One region of the Streptomyces sp. NPDC104106 genome, then DNA from elsewhere that is predicted to be linked to it. Evidence: riboswitches for the same ligand, from Rfam matches in the RefSeq annotation. Region 1 holds a riboswitch; each other region holds the start of a gene.
The links. A riboswitch is a leader RNA that binds a small molecule or an ion and turns the genes downstream of it on or off. The one in region 1 is predicted to bind cyclic di-AMP.
Positions count from the first base shown of each region.

Region 1 (4,178 bases):
CCCAGAGTACGGCTCGCGTCCGACAACGGCGCGAGGCAGTCTGTGGGGGGACGGAAGTCGGGCCGAGGCCGCGGTCCGACGCCACGCCGGAGGGGACGAAGGTCCGCTCCGGGCATGTTTCACGGTGTGGGAAACTGGTCTAGACAACCCTGAACACTGAAGGGCAGCAACACATGGCTGAGCGCCGCGTCAACGTCGGCTGGGCCGAGGGCCTCCACGCCCGCCCCGCTTCCATCTTCGTCCGGGCCGCCACGGCCGCAGGTGTCCCGGTCACGATCGCCAAGGCTGACGGCAACCCCGTCAACGCGGCCTCCATGCTGGCCGTCCTGGGCCTGGGCGCCCAGGGTGGCGAGGAGATCGTCCTCGCCTCCGACGCCGAGGGCGCGGACGCGGCCCTGGACCGTCTGGCCAAGCTGGTCTCCGAGGGTCTGGAAGAGCTGCCCGAGACCGTCTGAGCACCTGCAGCACCCCGAAGCCGCGTCGCCCTTTTCGGACGGCGCGGCTTCACCCTTTCCGGACCGACGCCACGGCGCCGCCTTTCCGGAATTGCGCGGGCACACCAGAATTCGGGCAGCAGAAATACACCGCAACCGAATTACTCTTCTTTGTATACGGCGCTCGTGTTAATGCCGCACCCCCGACATGTTTACGGCTTGTTGCGAAGTCCTCACACGTTCGCCGGTGCCGGAGAGGCGAAGCCGGTGCGCGGCCGTCGCGCGCTCGCCGTGCAGCGCCGTGAGCGCCCGCGCGCGCTCGCCGTCGCCGCGCGCCACCGCGTCCACGATCGCGCCGTGCTCCGCCCAGGTCTCGACCGGGCTCGGCGACGCCTCGACGGCGTACATCCACGCGATCTTGTGGCGCAGCTGGGTCAGCATCGAGGTCAGCGAGGGGCTTCCGCAGGCCTGGGCCAGCGTCTCGTGGAACCAGCCGCCCAGGGAGCGCAGATCCTCGCTGCTGCCGCGCCTGGCCCGCTCCTGTCCCAGCCTGACCAGGCCGCGCAGCACCTTCAGATGCGCCTCCGTGCGCCGCTGCGCGGCCCGGGCCGCGCCGAGCGGCTCCAGCAGCATCCGCATCTCCAGCAGATCGGCCGCCTCCCGCTCGGTCGGCTCGGCCACGCACGCGCCCGCGTGCCGGCGCGTCACCACGAAGCCCTCCGCCTCCAGGGTGCGCAGGGCCTCGCGGACGGGGACGCGCGAGACGCCGTAGCGCCGGGCGAGGACTTCCTCGGTGAGTCGGCTGCCGCGCTCGTGGACACCGGCGACGATGTCGTCCCGGATCGCCGTGCATACCGAGTGCGCCGGAATGCGCATGACCGACCTCCGCCTTAATCCCCGTGAAACGCCGACGATGGACGTGTGTTCTGCGACTCTATTGCAATGCGCCGGAATTTCCGACGGCGGGCCGGAATCCATGGATATTTTTTGGACAGCGACCGCCGCGAACTGCCGCTGGAACCACGGGAAAACGGCGAAAGCCCCGGCTCGGTGAGCCGGGGCCTGTGGTCGCGGGGGCCGTGTGCCGCGCGCGTCAGACGTTCACGCCGTGCGCGCGGAGATAGGCGACGGGATCGACGTCGGAGCCGTAGTCGGGGGTCGTGCGGGCCTCGAAGTGCAGGTGCGGTCCGGTGACGTTGCCGGTCGCGCCCGACAGGCCGATCTGCTGGCCCGGGGTGACCTGCCCGCCCACCGTGACCCCTACGGACGACAGATGGCCGTACTGGGTGTACATGCCGTCGGCCATCTTGATCACGATCTGGTTGCCGTACGCGCCGCCCCAGCCGGTGGAGACGACGGTGCCGGAGCCGACCGCGTGGACCGGCGTGCCACTGGCCGCGTGGAAGTCGATGCCGGTGTGGGAACCGGAGGACCACAGGGAGCTGCCGGCCTTGTAGCCCGTGGAGACGTACGAGTCCGAGATCGGCGCGACGAAACGGTTCAGCCGCTCGCGCTCGGCCGCGCGGGCGGCGCGGACCTCGGCCTCGCGGGCCTCCTTGGCCCGCGAGGCGGCGGCCTCTTCGGCCGCCCTCTGCTCGGCGGCCTGCTGCTGGGCGTCGGCCTGCGCGTCGATCTGCTCGGCGATGTCGTCGCCCACGGAGATCACCGGGGCGAGGCCGCTCTGCTCGACGGAGTTCTGGGCGGCGGTCGCCGGAGAGGCCGCGAGGGTGCCGATGACACCGGTGGTGAGGGCCGCGACACCGGCCGCCTGAGCGGCGGTGCGCTTGACCCGGCCGGGCTTGCGGTGCTTCCCGGTGGCGCACATGAACGCCATGGAGTGGCTGGTCCTTTCCTTCCCTCTCGCCTACCGGGTTAGCTGACGGGTTCGGAGCAGGAAGGTCTCCTACGGCTCCCCACGCGCAGGCGTGGGCGTCCGACTCACCCCAGGGGACGTGGGTCCCCGGCTCCCCTGGCTCACGCCGTACGGGGACTCGGCGATGACTGTCCGGTGCCGCGGTTGCGGCGCACTGCCTGACGAACAGCCCGGACGACGCTAGGCGGGCGCGCGTCCAATCCCCAAACGGATCCCGGACTTTGTAGCGCATCCCACAGGGCAGACAGGCAACCTCCGCACCAAAACGGGCATCTGGGGAAGAGAGTGGAACAACAGGGCCCTGACGGCCTGCCGGTCGTCAGGGCCCACGCGCGCGTGTGTTACTCGGCCGCCACCACGGTGACCTCGCCGATGCCGAGCGCCTCCACCGGCGCCTTGATCTGCGCGGCGTCACCGACGAGGACGGTCACCAGGCGGTCCACCGGGAAGGCGTTCACGACGGCCGCCGTGGCCTCCACCGTGCCCGTCGCGGCCAGCTGCTGGTACAGCGTCGCCTGGAAGTCGTCGGGCAGGTGCTGTTCGACCTGGTCGGCCAGCGTGCTCGCGACGGCCGCCGCCGTCTCGTACTTCAGCGGCGCCACCCCGACGAGGTTCTGCACCGCCACGTCCCGCTCGGCGTCGGTCAGGCCGTCCGCCGCGAGGGTGCGCAGCACCTTCCAGAGGTCCTCCAGCGCGGGACCGGTGTTCGGCGTGTCCACCGAGCCGCTGATGGCGAGCATCGAGGCGCCCGTGCCGTCCGGGGCGGAGCGCAGCACCTGGCCGAACGCCCGCACACCGTAGGTGTAACCCTTCTCCTCGCGCAGGACGCGGTCCAGGCGGGAGGTGAGGGTGCCGCCGAGGCAGTAGGTGCCGAGCACCTGGGCGGGCCACACGCGGTCGTGCCGGTCGGGGCCGACACGGCCGATGAGCAGCTGCGTCTGGACGGCGCCGGGCCGGTCCACGATGACCACGCGCCCGGTGTCGTCGGCGCTCACCGGCGGCACCGGGCGCGGCTGCCCCGGTGTACCCGTCCATGCGCCCAGGCTGTCGCCGAGCAGCGCGTCCAGGTCGATGCCGGCGAGGTCGCCCACCACGACCGCGGTGGCCGTCGCGGGGCGCACGTGGCGGTCGTAGAAGGCGCGTACGCCGGCGGCGTCGATCTTCTCGACCGTCTCCTCGGTGCCCTGGCGCGGGCGCGACATGCGCGAGGTCGCCGGGAACAGCTCCTTGGACAGTTCCTTGGCGGCCCGGCGGCTGGGGTTGGCCAGCTCGTGCGGGATCTCGTCCAGGCGGTTGCGGACGAGGCGCTCGACCTCGCTCTCGGCGAACGCGGGCGCGCGCAGGGCGTCGGCGAGCAGGCCGAGGCCCTTGGCGAGGCGGGAGGCGGGCACCTCCAGGCTGATGCGGACGCCCGAGTGGTCGGCGTGCGCGTCCAGGGTGGCGCCCGCGCGCTCCAGCTCGGCCGCGAACTCCTCGGCGGAGTGCTTGTCGGTGCCCTCGGAGAAGGCCCGCGCCATGATCGTGGCGACACCGTCCAGGCCGGCCGGCTCGGCGTCCAGGGGCGCGTCGAGCAGCACCTCGACGGCGACGACCTGCTGGCCGGGGCGGTGGCAGCGCAGCACCGTCAGGCCGTTGTCGAGCGCCGAACGCTCGGGGGCCGGGAACGCCCACGGCTTGGCCTCGCCCGGCTGCGGCTGGGGGTGGAAGTCCATGGTGGCGAGCTGCTCGGTCACTTGGCCGTCTCCTCGTTCTCGTTACCGGCCTCTACGGTCGCTTCCTGCTCCGGGTCCTCGGGCACCTCGGCGTCCGGGGCCTCCTGCGGGGCCTTGGGCTCGTAGACGAGGACCGCGCGGTTGTCGGGGCGCAGGCGG
Region 1 covers NZ_JBVJMF010000002.1:123,483-127,660, reverse strand. The annotation lists gene ACZ60X_RS04550 (HPr family phosphocarrier protein) at 174-455, shown strand; gene ACZ60X_RS04545 (GntR family transcriptional regulator) at 624-1,310, opposite strand; gene ACZ60X_RS04540 (M23 family metallopeptidase) at 1,528-2,268, opposite strand; cyclic di-AMP (ydaO/yuaA leader) riboswitch at 2,281-2,441, opposite strand; gene ACZ60X_RS04535 (M16 family metallopeptidase) at 2,649-4,019, opposite strand; gene ACZ60X_RS04530 (M16 family metallopeptidase) at 4,037-4,178, opposite strand, start outside.

Region 2 (4,178 bases), on a different contig from region 1:
AAGGCGCTCGGGGCTGATGTTGGAGGCGGCGATGTGCCGGACCTTGCCCGCCCGCACCAGCTCGTCGAGGGCGCCGATGATCTCCTCGACCGGGATCTCGGGCTTGTCGAAGTGCGTGTAGTAGAGGTCGATGTGGTCGGTGCCCAGGCGGCTCAGGGACGCGTCGGCGGCCGCCTTGATGTTGGCGGCGGACAGGCCCTGGAACTTCGGGTGCTGGCTGACCTTGGTGGCGATGACGACGTCGTCGCGGTTGCCGCGGGCCTTGAGCCACTTGCCGATGACCGTCTCGGACTCGCCGCCCTCGTTGCCCTCGACCCAGGCGGAGTAGGCGTCGGCGGTGTCGATGAAGTTGCCGCCCGCGGCCGTGTAGGCGTCGAGCACGGCGAAGGAGGTCTCCTCGTCGGCGGTCCAGCCGAAGACGTTGCCGCCGAGGGAGAGGGGGAAGACCTGGAGGTCCGAGGAACCGAGTGTGCGCAAGGAAGTCATGCTCTACGTCAACACCGGCGGCAGATGATCGCATTCCGCCGCCGGTGTGAATTTCCGCGCCGGACCGGTCAGGGGTTGAGGCCCTTGTCCCGCAGCCACGCCGCCGGGTCGATGCCGGTGGGCTGGCCGCCCGGGTGGACCTCCAGGTGCAGGTGCGGGCCGGTGACGTTGCCGGTGGCGCCGATGCGGCCGATGACGTCGCCGGTGGAGACCTTCTGGCCGACCGAGACGTTGATCGAGGACTGGTGGCAGAACCACAGCTCGGTGCCGTCGTCCAGCGTCAGGACGGTGCGGTAGCCGTAGGCGCCGGCCCAGCCCGCCTCGGTGATCGTGCCACCGTGGACGGCCTTGATCAGGGTGCCGGTGGGGGCGGCGAAGTCGAGGCCGGTGTGGTAGCCGGAGGACCACATCGCGCCGGGCTGACCGAAGGTGCCGGTGATCGTGTACGACACGACGGGCAACTGGTACTGCTTGGCCAGCTCGGCCAGCCGCGCGGTCTCGGCGGCCTTCTCGGCGTCGGCCTGCGCCTTGTCCTTGGCGGCCGCCGCCTTGGCGGCGGCGTCCTTCTCGGCCTTGGCGGCGGCGTCGGCGGTCTGCTTCTCGGCGGCGGCGAGCGCGGCGGCGGTGGCCTTGCTGTCGGCCCTGCTCTGCTGGTGCTCGGCCTGGGCCATGATCCGGTTGCGCAGGGCCTCCCCCGCGTCGCCGGCCTTGCCGCTGTCGGTGGTCGCGCCGACGTCGGAGAGCCCGGTGGCGGTGGTCTTCGACGCCTCCGAGGAGCCGCCGCCGTCGAAGAGGTGGCTCACGGAGTCTGGCAGGGAGATGGAGACCGGGGGCTTGCCGGTGTGGGCACTGGCCATGCCGCCCGCGCCGACGGCGGCCATGACGCCGACGCCGAGGACGGTGGAGCTGCGGGCGAAGCCGCCGCGCTGCTTGGCGACACGGTGCCGGCCACGGACCCGGTCGACGGAGTCCTCGGTGGGGTTCCACTCCTCCCAGGGGCCCTCTTCGGCGCGGTAGGAGCCGTAGGCGAAGGCCTCGGGCTCGGCGGACGCCGGTATGTACGGGGCTTCTGGGGCAGGCCGGTTGGACGCCACGCGGGCGTACTCCTTTCCTTCCGTCGCCTACCGGGTTAGCTGACGGGTTCGGAGCAGGAAGGTCTCCTACGCGCGTATACCGGGCGGTATCCGCGTGATTCACCCCAAGGTGGTGGTTCCCCGGTTCCCTTGCGGGATTCGGCGCGTGCGCACGGAGCCGCCTCTTGTGGCGGCTGGGACGACCGCGCTGCGTTATCGAACGTTAATAGACTTGCGAGTCACTTTCCAAGCCGTTGGGCTTGATCGTTAACGTTCCCGGCCGGGACTTATCATCCACGAACCCTGCAAAACGGATGGGTTGGCGAGGGTTCAGGAGTCACGGCAGTTTTGATGGTGTCTCAGGTGTCATGCGGACGGCGGTCACCCGGTCACCATCCGTGAACCCCGGGAACCCCTGCGGGTGCCGTACGGCGAGCAGCGCCATGTCGTCGGCCATCCCGCCGCCGGAGTGCCGCCGCACCTCCTCGGCGAGCGCGTCGACCAGGTCCGCCGGGTCGCGGAAGAGGCGCCCCGCGAGCCGCCGTTCGGGGTCGAAGAACCGGCCGTGGCGGTTGCGGGCCTCGGACAGCCCGTCGGTGTACAGCAGCAGGGTGGAGCCGTCCGGGAAGGGTGCCTCGATGGCCCGGTCCGGCCACATCCCCAGGTCGCTCATGCCGAGCGGCAGCGCGGCCTCGGCGGCCGCCAGGGTGTGCGGCGCGCCGTCGGCGGACAGCAGCAGCGGGGGCGGATGACCCCGGTTGACGATGCGTACGAGCCCGTCGCCGTGCGGGAGTTCGGCGAGGACGGCGGTGGTGAAGCCCTCGAAGGCGTCGATGCCGTCGCGCCGGGTGCCCTCGCGGGCCAGTGCGCGCTCCAGCCGCTGGGCCACCGCCTCCAGCGTGTCCTCCTGCTCGGCGGCCTCCCGGAACGCGCCGATCACCACGGCGACGGCGGCCACCGCGCCCATGCCCTTGCCGCGCACGTCCCCGACGATCAGCCGGACGCCGTGCGGGCTGTCCTGCACCGCGTACAGGTCGCCGCCGATGAACGCGTCCTGCCGGGCCGCCTCGTAACGGGCGGCGATCTCGAAGCCGCCGATCCGCGCGGCGGGCTCCGGCAGTACGGCCCGCTGGGCGGCCTCGGCGATCTCCCGGGCGGAGGCCAGCCGCCGGTCGCCGATCCGCACCACCCGGTTGATCGCCACCGCCAGCAGGGCGACGCTGGTCACGGTGACGACGTCCGTGACGACGCCGACGGCCGGGTGCTCGCCGCCCTGGGCCCGCACCGCGAACATCGCGGCGACGGCCGCGACGCCGGTCAGCACGGTGGTGCGCAGCGCGGACAGGGGCGCGGCGATCAGCGGGGCGGCGGTGAAGAACGGAACGGCGGTGAACTCCCTCGGCGTGAGCAGGCCGTACAGCACCCCGCCGGCGATCAGCAGCGCGGGCAGGGCGCGGGCCGGCCGGCGGAGGGGGAAGCGGTGCGGGCGCGGGGGCGCCGGCTCGTCGCCGAGCCCCGGGTCGGGCACGGGGTCGCCGGGAAGCCTGCCCCCCGCCCTGGCATACGGGCTCTCCTCCACCTCTCCAGGGCCCACCGCGCGTCTCCCACGTGTCCGACGTACGACCAGCCTGACGGCCCGCGGCCCGCCGGGCGACCTCGGTGGGCCGAGCGGATGACGGGCTCCGGGGGCGTCTTGATCAGCCGATGTGCAAAGTGCCGCGCGGATGGCGTACAGTAGTGAACACAACGACGCGGGGTGGAGCAGCTCGGTAGCTCGCTGGGCTCATAACCCAGAGGTCGCAGGTTCAAATCCTGTCCCCGCTACTGAAGACTCAGGGCCCGGAATCCATCGGATTCCGGGCCCTGAGTGCTGTCGGGGCTCTTTCGGGTGCGGCGGGGGCGCCCCGGGCAGCGGCGGGGGCGCCCGTGGGGTGACTTACGCCACCAGATGCCTGTTCGGCGCCTTGGCCCGCTCCTCGTACTCCCCCAGTACGACGACCTCGGCTCCCCCCTTGGCCAGCACGCCGGTCCCGTCGGCCGCCGCCACGAACGTGTCCGGTTCGCGCCACGCGGTGACCACCCGCCGCACCCCCGCCCGAAGGATCAGCTCGGAGCACGGCGCCGGCCGCGACGCGCGCCGGGCGCACGGCTCCAGGCTGCTGTAGACCGTGGCCCCGGGCAGCCGCGGCTCGGCCGGGTCGATCTTCGCCAGCGCGGCCTCCTCCGCGTGGACCACCGGGTCGTCGCCCTCGCGGGAGTGGCCGCGGGCCAGCTCCGTGCCGTCGGCCGCGACCACCACCGCGCCGACGCTGAACGCCGTCTCGGAGGGCGGGCACAGCGCGGCGAGGTCGCAGGCGGTGCGCAGCCAGTGGCGGTCGGCGGCGGTGGGCGCGGGTCCGGTGCCGGGGGCGGTGGGCTCGTAGCGCATGAGGACCACGTCCTCGATCCGGCGGGTCTCGGTCAGGCGCAGCCGGCCCGCCTGGTACGCACCGGGGCCGAACAGGCGCGGGGCCGCCGGGTCGCCGACGAGGAGCGGGGCGAGGACCAGCTGGAGCTCGTCGGCGAGGCCCTGCTGGAGCAGCTGGGTGTGGACCGTGCCGCCGCCCTCCACCATCAGGC
Region 2 covers NZ_JBVJMF010000007.1:21,464-25,641, forward strand. The annotation lists gene ACZ60X_RS17940 (aldo/keto reductase) at 1-486, opposite strand, end outside; gene ACZ60X_RS17945 (M23 family metallopeptidase) at 555-1,580, opposite strand; cyclic di-AMP (ydaO/yuaA leader) riboswitch at 1,590-1,734, opposite strand; gene ACZ60X_RS17950 (PP2C family protein-serine/threonine phosphatase) at 1,897-3,153, opposite strand; tRNA gene ACZ60X_RS17955 (tRNA-Met) at 3,310-3,383, shown strand; gene ACZ60X_RS17960 (dihydrofolate reductase family protein) at 3,496-4,178, opposite strand, start outside.
Region 2: it holds a riboswitch for cyclic di-AMP, as region 1 does, so the genes downstream of both, ACZ60X_RS17945 (M23 family metallopeptidase) here and ACZ60X_RS04540 (M23 family metallopeptidase) in region 1, are expected to answer to the same signal.

Region 3 (4,178 bases), on a different contig from region 1:
TACAGGTGCGGGAGGTCGAGCGGATCGTGGGCGCGCACGCGCAGGACGGCAGCCCCGTGCTCACCGTCCGCACGCACGGCGGCCCGTACGGAGCGGCTCACCGCCGGCCACGTCATCGCGGCCACGGGCTACCGCGTCGACATCGCCGCGCTGGACTTCCTCGGCCCCGGACTGCGCACCGGCCTCGAGGTGAGCCGTGGCGCGCCGAAGCTCGGCCCCGGCTACGTGTCCTCCGTCCCCGGCCTGTGCTTCACCGGCCTGCCGGCGGCGGCGTCGTACGGCCCGGTGATGCGCTTCGTGTGCGGCACCGAGTTCGCCTCCCCGCGCCTGGCGCGCCACCTGGCAGCGGCCCACGGCTGACACCGTCGTGTGGCTGAAAGACGGCACTTGGGGCTGATGAGCACGTAAGTGCGCAGCATGACAAGGTGAGTCGGACCGGCGCCGCGTCCGTATTCTCTGAACATGGCAGCCGCATATGCACTGATCGCCACTGACCTGGACGGAACGCTGCTGCGCGGCGACGACACGGTCTCCGGCCGGACGCTCGCCGTGCTCGCGCGGGCGGCGCGGGTCGGCGCCCGCCATCTGGTGGTGACGGGCCGCCCGGCCCCGCGGGTACGGCCGCTGCTCGCGCACCTCGGGTGCGGCGGGCTCGCGGTGTGCGGCCAGGGCGCGCAGGTCTACGACGCCGGAAGCGGCCGCCTGCTGTGGTCGGTGCGGCTGGACCGTGAACTGGCCGAGGAAGCGCTCGGCAAGATCGAGGCCGAGGTGGGGCAGGTCTACGCGGCCGTGGACCAGGACGGTGTCGACGGGCTCACGCTGATCGAGCCCGGCTACCGGATGCCGCACCCGACCCTGCCCTCGGTCCGGGTCGGCCGGCGCGACGACCTGTGGTGCGAGCCGATCAGCAAGGTGCTGCTGCGCCACGCCGTCCTGTCCGACGACGAGTTGGCGGCGGTCGCGCGCGCGGTGGTGGGTCCGCTGGCGACGGTCACGATGTCGGGGCCCGGGACCGTGGAGCTCCAGCCGTGCGGGGTGACCAAGGCGACCGGGCTCGCGCTGGCCGCCGAGCGACTGGGGGTCGGCGCCGGGCAGGCCGTGGCGTTCGGGGACATGCCCAACGACATCCCGATGTTCGAGTGGGCGGGGCATGGGGTCGCCATGGCCGACGCGCATCCCGAACTCAAGGCGGTGGCCGACGAGATCACCTTGTCGAACGAGGACGACGGCGTCGCCGTCGTCCTCGAAAGACTGCTCCCGGCCGGCTGACCGACGCATCGGCTGACCGGCATACCGGCACGCGCCGGTCAGCAGCGTCCGGCCAGGGCGGCCCCTGTGGCAGACCACCCTGTGTCAGACGACCGCGCGGGCCTCCGCGTCACGGGCTGTGGTGTCCCGGCCCGTGGCGCCGGTGTCTCAGTACGCGCTGGAGACGTTGTCGATGGAGCCGTAGCGCGCGGCGGCGTAGTTGCAGGCCGCGGTGATGTTCGCGACCGGGTCGTACGGGTTGAAGGAGGTGCCGGCCACGTGGTAGGCCCGGAAGGTCGGGTCGATGACCTGGAGCAGGCCCTTGGAGGGGATGCCGGCGGCGGCGTTGGAGTCCCAGTTGTTGATGGCCAGCGGGTTGCCGGAGGACTCCCGCATGATGTTGCGGTAGATGCCGTTGTAGGTGCCCGGGATGCCCTTCTGGGCCATGATCGCGAGGGACTCGCGGATCCAGCCGTCGAGGTTGTTCGAGTACCCGGCGGTGGCGACGAGGGCCTTGGTGGTGACGGCCGTCTTGGTGGTGCCGGTGGCGGCGGAGGCGCTGGTGGCGCCGATGAGAGGCAGCGCGAGGACGGCGGCACCGGTGCCGGCGGCGGCGACGGTGCGCATGAGACGGCTGGTCCGGGTACGGCGGTGCTGAGCGGCAGCAGGCATGGCGAAGTTCCTCTCCGTCGCCTGCGAGGTGAGCTGTCGGGTTCGGGCGGGGAGGTGCCCGGCCGTGCCTTCGTGAGAAGGCGTGGCTTAACCCCTAGCCGTTCCGGTGCGACATGTGCCGACCGGCCCGGCGACTTACCTGGGTCCCCCGCTCCTGCCGTACGAATGAGTTCGCGGATGGTTATGCGGGCGGCGGCAGGATTCGGCGTCCGCCCGGCGAGCGGGAACGTATGCGAGAGCACATGCCGGGAACAAGTACCGGATTCACATGGCGCCCCATTTGACCTTGATCAATCCCCTATGGGGTGCTTGATCCTTTGCGGATGCCAATCCTCAACTCGCCGTCCGGGCAAGGGGGAACGGGTGGTGGGGCGGTCGGTGTGTGAAGAGGGCGCGAAGTGGGGGGTCGTGACCCAACTCACGAAATATCAAATCCTGGCAAATCGGTCATCTGGGATTCCGGCTCGGTGTGGTGGTGCGCGCGGCAGGGGAGGTGGGGGCAGGGGGCTGGATGGGGGGGCGATGGGGGTGCCGGGGGGTGTCGGGCGGGGGTGAGAGGTGGGTGTGAGGTGATCGGCGGGCGACTGGGAGGAGCGCCGGCCGGAAGGGGCGCACCCGGCGGGTGAACGGAAGGAGTGCGTGCGGCGGGTGAATCGGAGGAGGGTGCGTCGGGTGCTGGGGAGCTGCTGCGGGTCGGGCGCCGGAGCGGTGCGGTGCGCCGACGGGGGGATGGAACCGGGGATGGCGTGCCCGTCGTTGTCGTGGCGGAGGTGATCGACCGGGGACGGGGTGGAGGTGTTACTCCGCTCGCCTTCCGGTTGGCGACAAAGAGCGAGGCTTCCTGTTAAGTCGATAAATGTCCGTTCTTACCATCTGATCAAAAACATACCGGTCATGATCCAATACCGCCCAGGCTGGACCGGTGGGCGCTATCGGTGATCGAAACAGGACCGGATACGCTGACTTGAGTGATGGCAGCGACCTATCGACAAACCGTGTAATCGCCAGCAGACACCAGCAGACAGGAGACCCCTCGTGACCGTCGTCGGGCCGTTCGGGCTGAGCGTGCGGGACCAGGCTCTCGAAGCCGATGTCCAGGCCGGATTGGCGGCTGTCGAGGAAGGCTTGCTCGAAGCCACCAAGAGCGAGGTCCCGTTCATCACGGAGGCCGCGCAGCACCTCGTACGGGCCGGCGGGAAGCGGTTCCGCCCGCTGCTCGTGATGCTCGCGGCACGGTTCGGCGACCCCTACGCGCCGGGCATCGTGCCGTCGGCCGTCGTGGTGGAGCTGACCCACCTCGCCACGCTGTACCACGACGACGTCATGGACGAGGCCGCCGTGCGGCGCGGCGTGGACAGCGCCAACACCCGCTGGGGCAACTCCGTCGCGGTGCTCACCGGCGACTTCCTGTTCGCCCGCGCCTCCCAGATCCTCGCCGACCTCGGCCCCGAGGCGGTCCGGGTGCAGGCCCTCGCGTTCGAGCGGCTGGTCACGGGCCAGATCCTGGAGACTGCCGGTCCCTCGGACGGCCGTGACCCGGTCGAGCACTACCTCGACGTGCTCGGCGGCAAGACCGGCTCCCTGGTCGCGGTGTCGTGCCGGTTCGGCGCGATGATGTCGGGCGCCGACGAGACGGTCGTCGACGTGCTCACCCAGTACGGCGAGCGGCTCGGTGTCGCCTTCCAGCTCGCCGACGACGTCCTGGACATCGCCTCCGACTCGCGCGAGTCCGGCAAGACCCCGGGCACCGACCTGCGCGAGGGCATCGCGACCCTGCCCGTGCTCCGGCTGCGTGAGCGCGCGGCCCGGCTCCGGCTGCCCGAGGACCTCGCGCTGTGCGAGCTGCTCGACTCCGACCTCAGCGACGACGCCCGGCACGCCGAGGCGCTGACCAAGCTGCGCGCGCACCCCGCGCTGGAGCAGGCCCGCCGCGACACCGTGCGGTACGCGGAGGAGGCGCGGGCGGCGCTGTCGCCGCTGCGGGAGTGCGATGCCAAGGCGGCGCTGCAGGAGCTGTGCGACGCGGTGGTGCACCGCGCGGGCTGACGCCTCCCGGCCTGCGGCGGCGCACGGCTGGTCCTCCAGCGGCGGGGCGGCGGCGCGCGACTGACGTGTCCAACCACCCGGCAATCGGCCGTACGGTGTCCTGTCCTGGCCGTGCGGCCCGGCCCGGCCCCTAGGGGTCCCCGGGACGGGCGCCCCTGAGTGTCATACCCCAGTCGTACACGGAGTTGGCTCCGTGGTCTGACGCTTCCTCA
Region 3 covers NZ_JBVJMF010000017.1:33,318-37,495, reverse strand. The annotation lists partial or broken gene ACZ60X_RS32175 (FAD-dependent oxidoreductase) at 1-360, shown strand, start outside; gene ACZ60X_RS32170 (HAD family hydrolase) at 463-1,269, shown strand; gene ACZ60X_RS32165 (transglycosylase SLT domain-containing protein) at 1,417-1,920, opposite strand; cyclic di-AMP (ydaO/yuaA leader) riboswitch at 1,924-2,106, opposite strand; gene ACZ60X_RS32160 (polyprenyl synthetase family protein) at 2,956-3,966, shown strand.
Region 3: it holds a riboswitch for cyclic di-AMP, as region 1 does, so the genes downstream of both, ACZ60X_RS32165 (transglycosylase SLT domain-containing protein) here and ACZ60X_RS04540 (M23 family metallopeptidase) in region 1, are expected to answer to the same signal.

Region 4 (4,178 bases), on a different contig from region 1:
CTTGATCTGGCCGCAGTTGGTGGCGACGGCGAGGTCGGCGATGGTGACGTCCTCGGTCTCGCCGGAGCGGTGGGACATCATGCACTTGAAGCCGTTGCGCTGGGCCAGCTCGACGGCGTCCAGGGTCTCGGTCAGCGAGCCGATCTGGTTCACCTTCACGAGCAGGGCGTTGGCGGTGCCCTCCTCGATGCCGCGGGCGAGGCGCTCGGGGTTGGTGACGAACAGGTCGTCGCCGACGAGCTGGACCTTGTCACCGAGGCGGTCGGTGATGACCTTCCAGCCGGCCCAGTCGTCCTCGAACAGCGGGTCCTCGATGGAGACCAGCGGGTAGGCCGCCACCAGCTCCTCGTAGTACTCCGTCATCTCGGCGGCGGAGCGCTCCTTGCCCTCGAAGAGGTACTTGCCGTCCTTGTAGAACTCGGAGGCGGCGACGTCGAGCGCGAGGGCGATCTGCTCGCCGGGGACGTAACCGGCCTCCTTGACGGCCTCCAGGATGAGGTCCAGGGCGGCGCGGTTGGACTCCAGGTTGGGGGCGAAGCCGCCCTCGTCGCCGAGGCCGGTGGACAGGCCCTTGCTCTTCAGGACCTTCTTCAGCGTGTGGTAGACCTCGGCGCCCCAGCGCAGGGCCTCGGAGAAGGACTCCGCACCTACGGGGGCGATCATGAACTCCTGGATGTCCACGTTGGAGTCGGCGTGCGAGCCGCCGTTCAGGATGTTCATCATCGGGACGGGCAGCAGGTGCGCGTTCGGGCCACCGAGGTAGCGGAACAGCGGCAGGTCGGAGGCCTCGGAGGCGGCGTGGGCCACGGCCAGCGAGACGCCGAGGATGGCGTTGGCGCCGAGGGAGCCCTTGTTGTCCGTGGCGTCCAGGTCGAACATGGCCTGGTCGATCAGGCGCTGCTCGGTGGCGTCGTAGCCGACCAGCTCCGGGCCGATCTGCTCGATGACGGCGAGGACGGCCTTCTCGACGCCCTTGCCCTGGTAGCGGTTCGGGTCACCGTCGCGCAGCTCGATGGCCTCGAAGGCACCGGTGGAGGCGCCGGACGGGACGGCGGCACGACCCGTGCTGCCGTCGTCGAGGCCGACCTCGACCTCGACCGTGGGGTTGCCTCGGGAGTCCAGGATTTCCCGGGCTACGACGACGTCGATGGACGGCACGAGCATCTCCTTCTTGGATGTGACGCTGGAACTGCGAAGTGGTGTGCCTTACGGCTGTGCCTTGCGACTAGAGCCTAACCGTCTCCGGGGGATCAGCCACCGACCGACCGCCCCGTGGACGGGGAGGGACACGCAGACGGTACCCATTGTTCACCAGCGGAACAAAGGGGGGCGCGGGTGAAGAGCGGGCAAACGAGTGGGGCGGGGGCGGACGCCGGGGGCGGGGCCTGGCCGGCCGGAGCGTTCGAGTGCCGGAGCGAGCGGTGGGGGCGAGAGCCGGGACCGACCTGGCGGGGCGGGGAAGGCTCGGGCGTGCGGCGGGCGCGGAGGGCGGCGTCGGGGTTGGCCCGGCGGAACGCCGGGGGCCGGGGGGAGCGGTGTGGGGGTGAAAAGACCCCGCCCCGGCGCGTACGGGGGAACACGCGCCGGGGCGGGGAGCCCGTGGGGACGGGGGGTGGCCCTCACGGGGTCCTCAGTGTGGGGGGTGGGGATGTGAGGGCCCTGCGGGTCCGGCCGGAGCCGGATGTCACTTCAGGTGCAGCTGCTGACCCGGGTAGATGAGGTCGGCGTTGTCGATGATGTCCTTGTTCAGCTCGAACAGCTTCTGCCAGCCGCCCCGCACCTGGTGCTTCTCGGCGATGGAGCTGAGGGTGTCACCCTTGACGACCTTGTACTCGCCGTCGCCCTTCTTGACCTTCTTGCCGGTCGGGGTGGTGACGGTCTTGCTCGCGGACGGGGCCGTGCGCTCGGCGGAGCGGGAGGCGGCCTGCCCGTCGGTGGAGCGGGTGGTGGTGCCGGCGCCGCTGCCGGCGGAGCTGCTGCTCGACGAGCTGGAGCCGGCGCTCGGGGCGGAGCCGTTGTACGCGGCGGAGGACAGCCCCGTGCCGCAGACCGGCCAGGCGCCCTTGCCCTGCGCGGCGAGGACCTTCTCGGCGACCGCGATCTGCTGCGCCTTGCCGGCCTGGTTGGCCTGCGGGGCGTACGCGGTGCCGCCGTACGCGGCCCAGGTGGAGGCGGAGAACTGCAGGCCACCGTAGTAGCCGTTGCCGGTGTTGATGGACCAGTTCCCGCCGGACTCGCACTGGGCGACCGCGTCCCATTCGGAGGCGGTGGCGGCGGAGGCGTTGCCGGCCGCCATCAGCGGGGCGGCGACGGCGGCACCGGTGACACCGGCGAGCGCGATGACGCGGGTGGCCTTGGACGGGCGACGGTGCTTGCCCTTGCCGGAGAACAGCATGGATCGATCCCCTCACCGACGCCTGCGAGGTGAGCTGTCGGGTTCGGGCCGGTTGAGTTGCCCGGCCGCACGCCCGCTGTCGCGGGCCTGCGGCTTCACCCCAAGCCGGTTCCGGCGTCAACTGCCGGTTCCGGCGCCTACCTTGGGTCCCCCGCTCCTGCCTACGGCGCTTGACGCGACGACTGTTCCCGGGCGACCGCTGGCAGGATTCGGCGTTGCGGCTGCCGGGGCTCGTGGTGACGAGCGGTCCTGACCGTAGACACGCGATCGACGGAATTTCAAAGACGATCAGGGCTTCTGAGACTCATCCCACACTTTCGCCAAACCGGACATTAGCGATCAACTGGGGCGTCAACTCCCGCTATCGCGCGCCCGTTTCGCGACCCACTTCCAGCGTCTGACCGGCGGCGATGAGGTTCGGGTCGGCGCCTATCACCTTGATGTTGCCGTCGTAGAGCGCATGCCATCCGCCGTCGACGCCAAGGGAGTCGGCGATGGAGGCGAGCGTGTCGCCCTCGCGGACGGTGTAGGTGGCCGGCCCGCTGCCCGCATGGCGGCCGGCGGACGTGGCGTTCTGACCGTTTGCCGCGCTTTCGTCCGCACTGTCCCCGCGGTGACGTCCGCCACTGCTGAGCGCTCCGGTGTCGACGAGGCTCCAAGAGCCGGGACTCTGGCGGGAATTGTCCGACTCGTCGGTTCCGGGGACGGCCGTCGGGGAACTGTCGCTCGCCGGCGCGTTCCCGGTGCCCGACGAACCGGTGGAACCTCCGGCTCCCGCAGAACCGGACGCACCCGCCTTGTCGGTCTTGTCGGACTTGGGGGTGTCGGTCCCGCCGGAGTCACGCTTCCCGCCCGACGCCGTGCCGGAACCCTCGCTCGCGCCCGGCGTGGCCGTGCTGCCGGAGCCCACGGAAGAACCCGCGCCGGAGCCGGACTTCGCGCCCGACTGGGAGCCCGAACCGGAGCCGCTCCCGGAACCCGAGCCGGACCCCGACCCGGAGCCGTCCGGCAGGCCGGAGGAGTCGGAGGTGTCGGCCGAGGCGGAGTCGTCGCCCGACCCCTTGCCGTTGCCGGAGCCGCCGACGCCCGTGTCGACCTTGACCGAACCAGAGTTGGAGGTCAGCCCGGCGGTCAGCGCGCACATGGTCCACGGCTTGGTGCCCTGGTCGGCGAGGATCTTCTCGGCGACGGCGATCTGCTGGTTGCGGCTGGCCTGGTCGGGGCTGTCGGCGTACTGCGTGCCGCCGTACTTGTCCCAGTCGTCCTGCGAGATCTGCAGACCGCCGTAGTACCCGTTGCCGCTGTTCGCGCTCCAGGAACCCCCGCTCTCGCACTCGGCGACCTTGTCCCACGTGGTGCCGTCGGCCGCGTGGGCGCTCGCGGCGCCGAGCAGCGGGATGGCGATGGCGGAGCCGGTCACTCCCGCCGCGACGATGAGGGCCGGAGCCTGACGGGGGCGACGGTGACGACCGTTCCCGGAGAGCATGCGGAAACCTTTCGTGCGACAGCAGGGACGGCGTGGCGGATGGTGCCGGTCGCCACGCTGATGGGTGAACGTATCGGCAGACGATCACTTGTCACAAGTTAATGCCGCACAGATCACGTGAAGATCACAGAGTTGAGCCGCTGTCATGTTTGTGGCGGACCCGTGACGTCAGCGGACCGGAGTGAACTCCACCGGCAGCGTGCGCAGGCCCCGCATGATGAGTCCGCCGCGCCAGCGCAGATCGGCCGGATCGGCCGCGAGCCGCAGGTCGGGCAGCCGGGTGAGCAGGGTGGCGAG
Region 4 covers NZ_JBVJMF010000016.1:92,153-96,330, forward strand. The annotation lists gene eno (phosphopyruvate hydratase) at 1-1,164, opposite strand, end outside; gene ACZ60X_RS31445 (transglycosylase family protein) at 1,685-2,395, opposite strand; cyclic di-AMP (ydaO/yuaA leader) riboswitch at 2,400-2,574, opposite strand; gene ACZ60X_RS31450 (transglycosylase family protein) at 2,757-3,881, opposite strand; gene ACZ60X_RS31455 (cytochrome P450 family protein) at 4,050-4,178, opposite strand, start outside.
Region 4: it holds a riboswitch for cyclic di-AMP, as region 1 does, so the genes downstream of both, ACZ60X_RS31445 (transglycosylase family protein) here and ACZ60X_RS04540 (M23 family metallopeptidase) in region 1, are expected to answer to the same signal.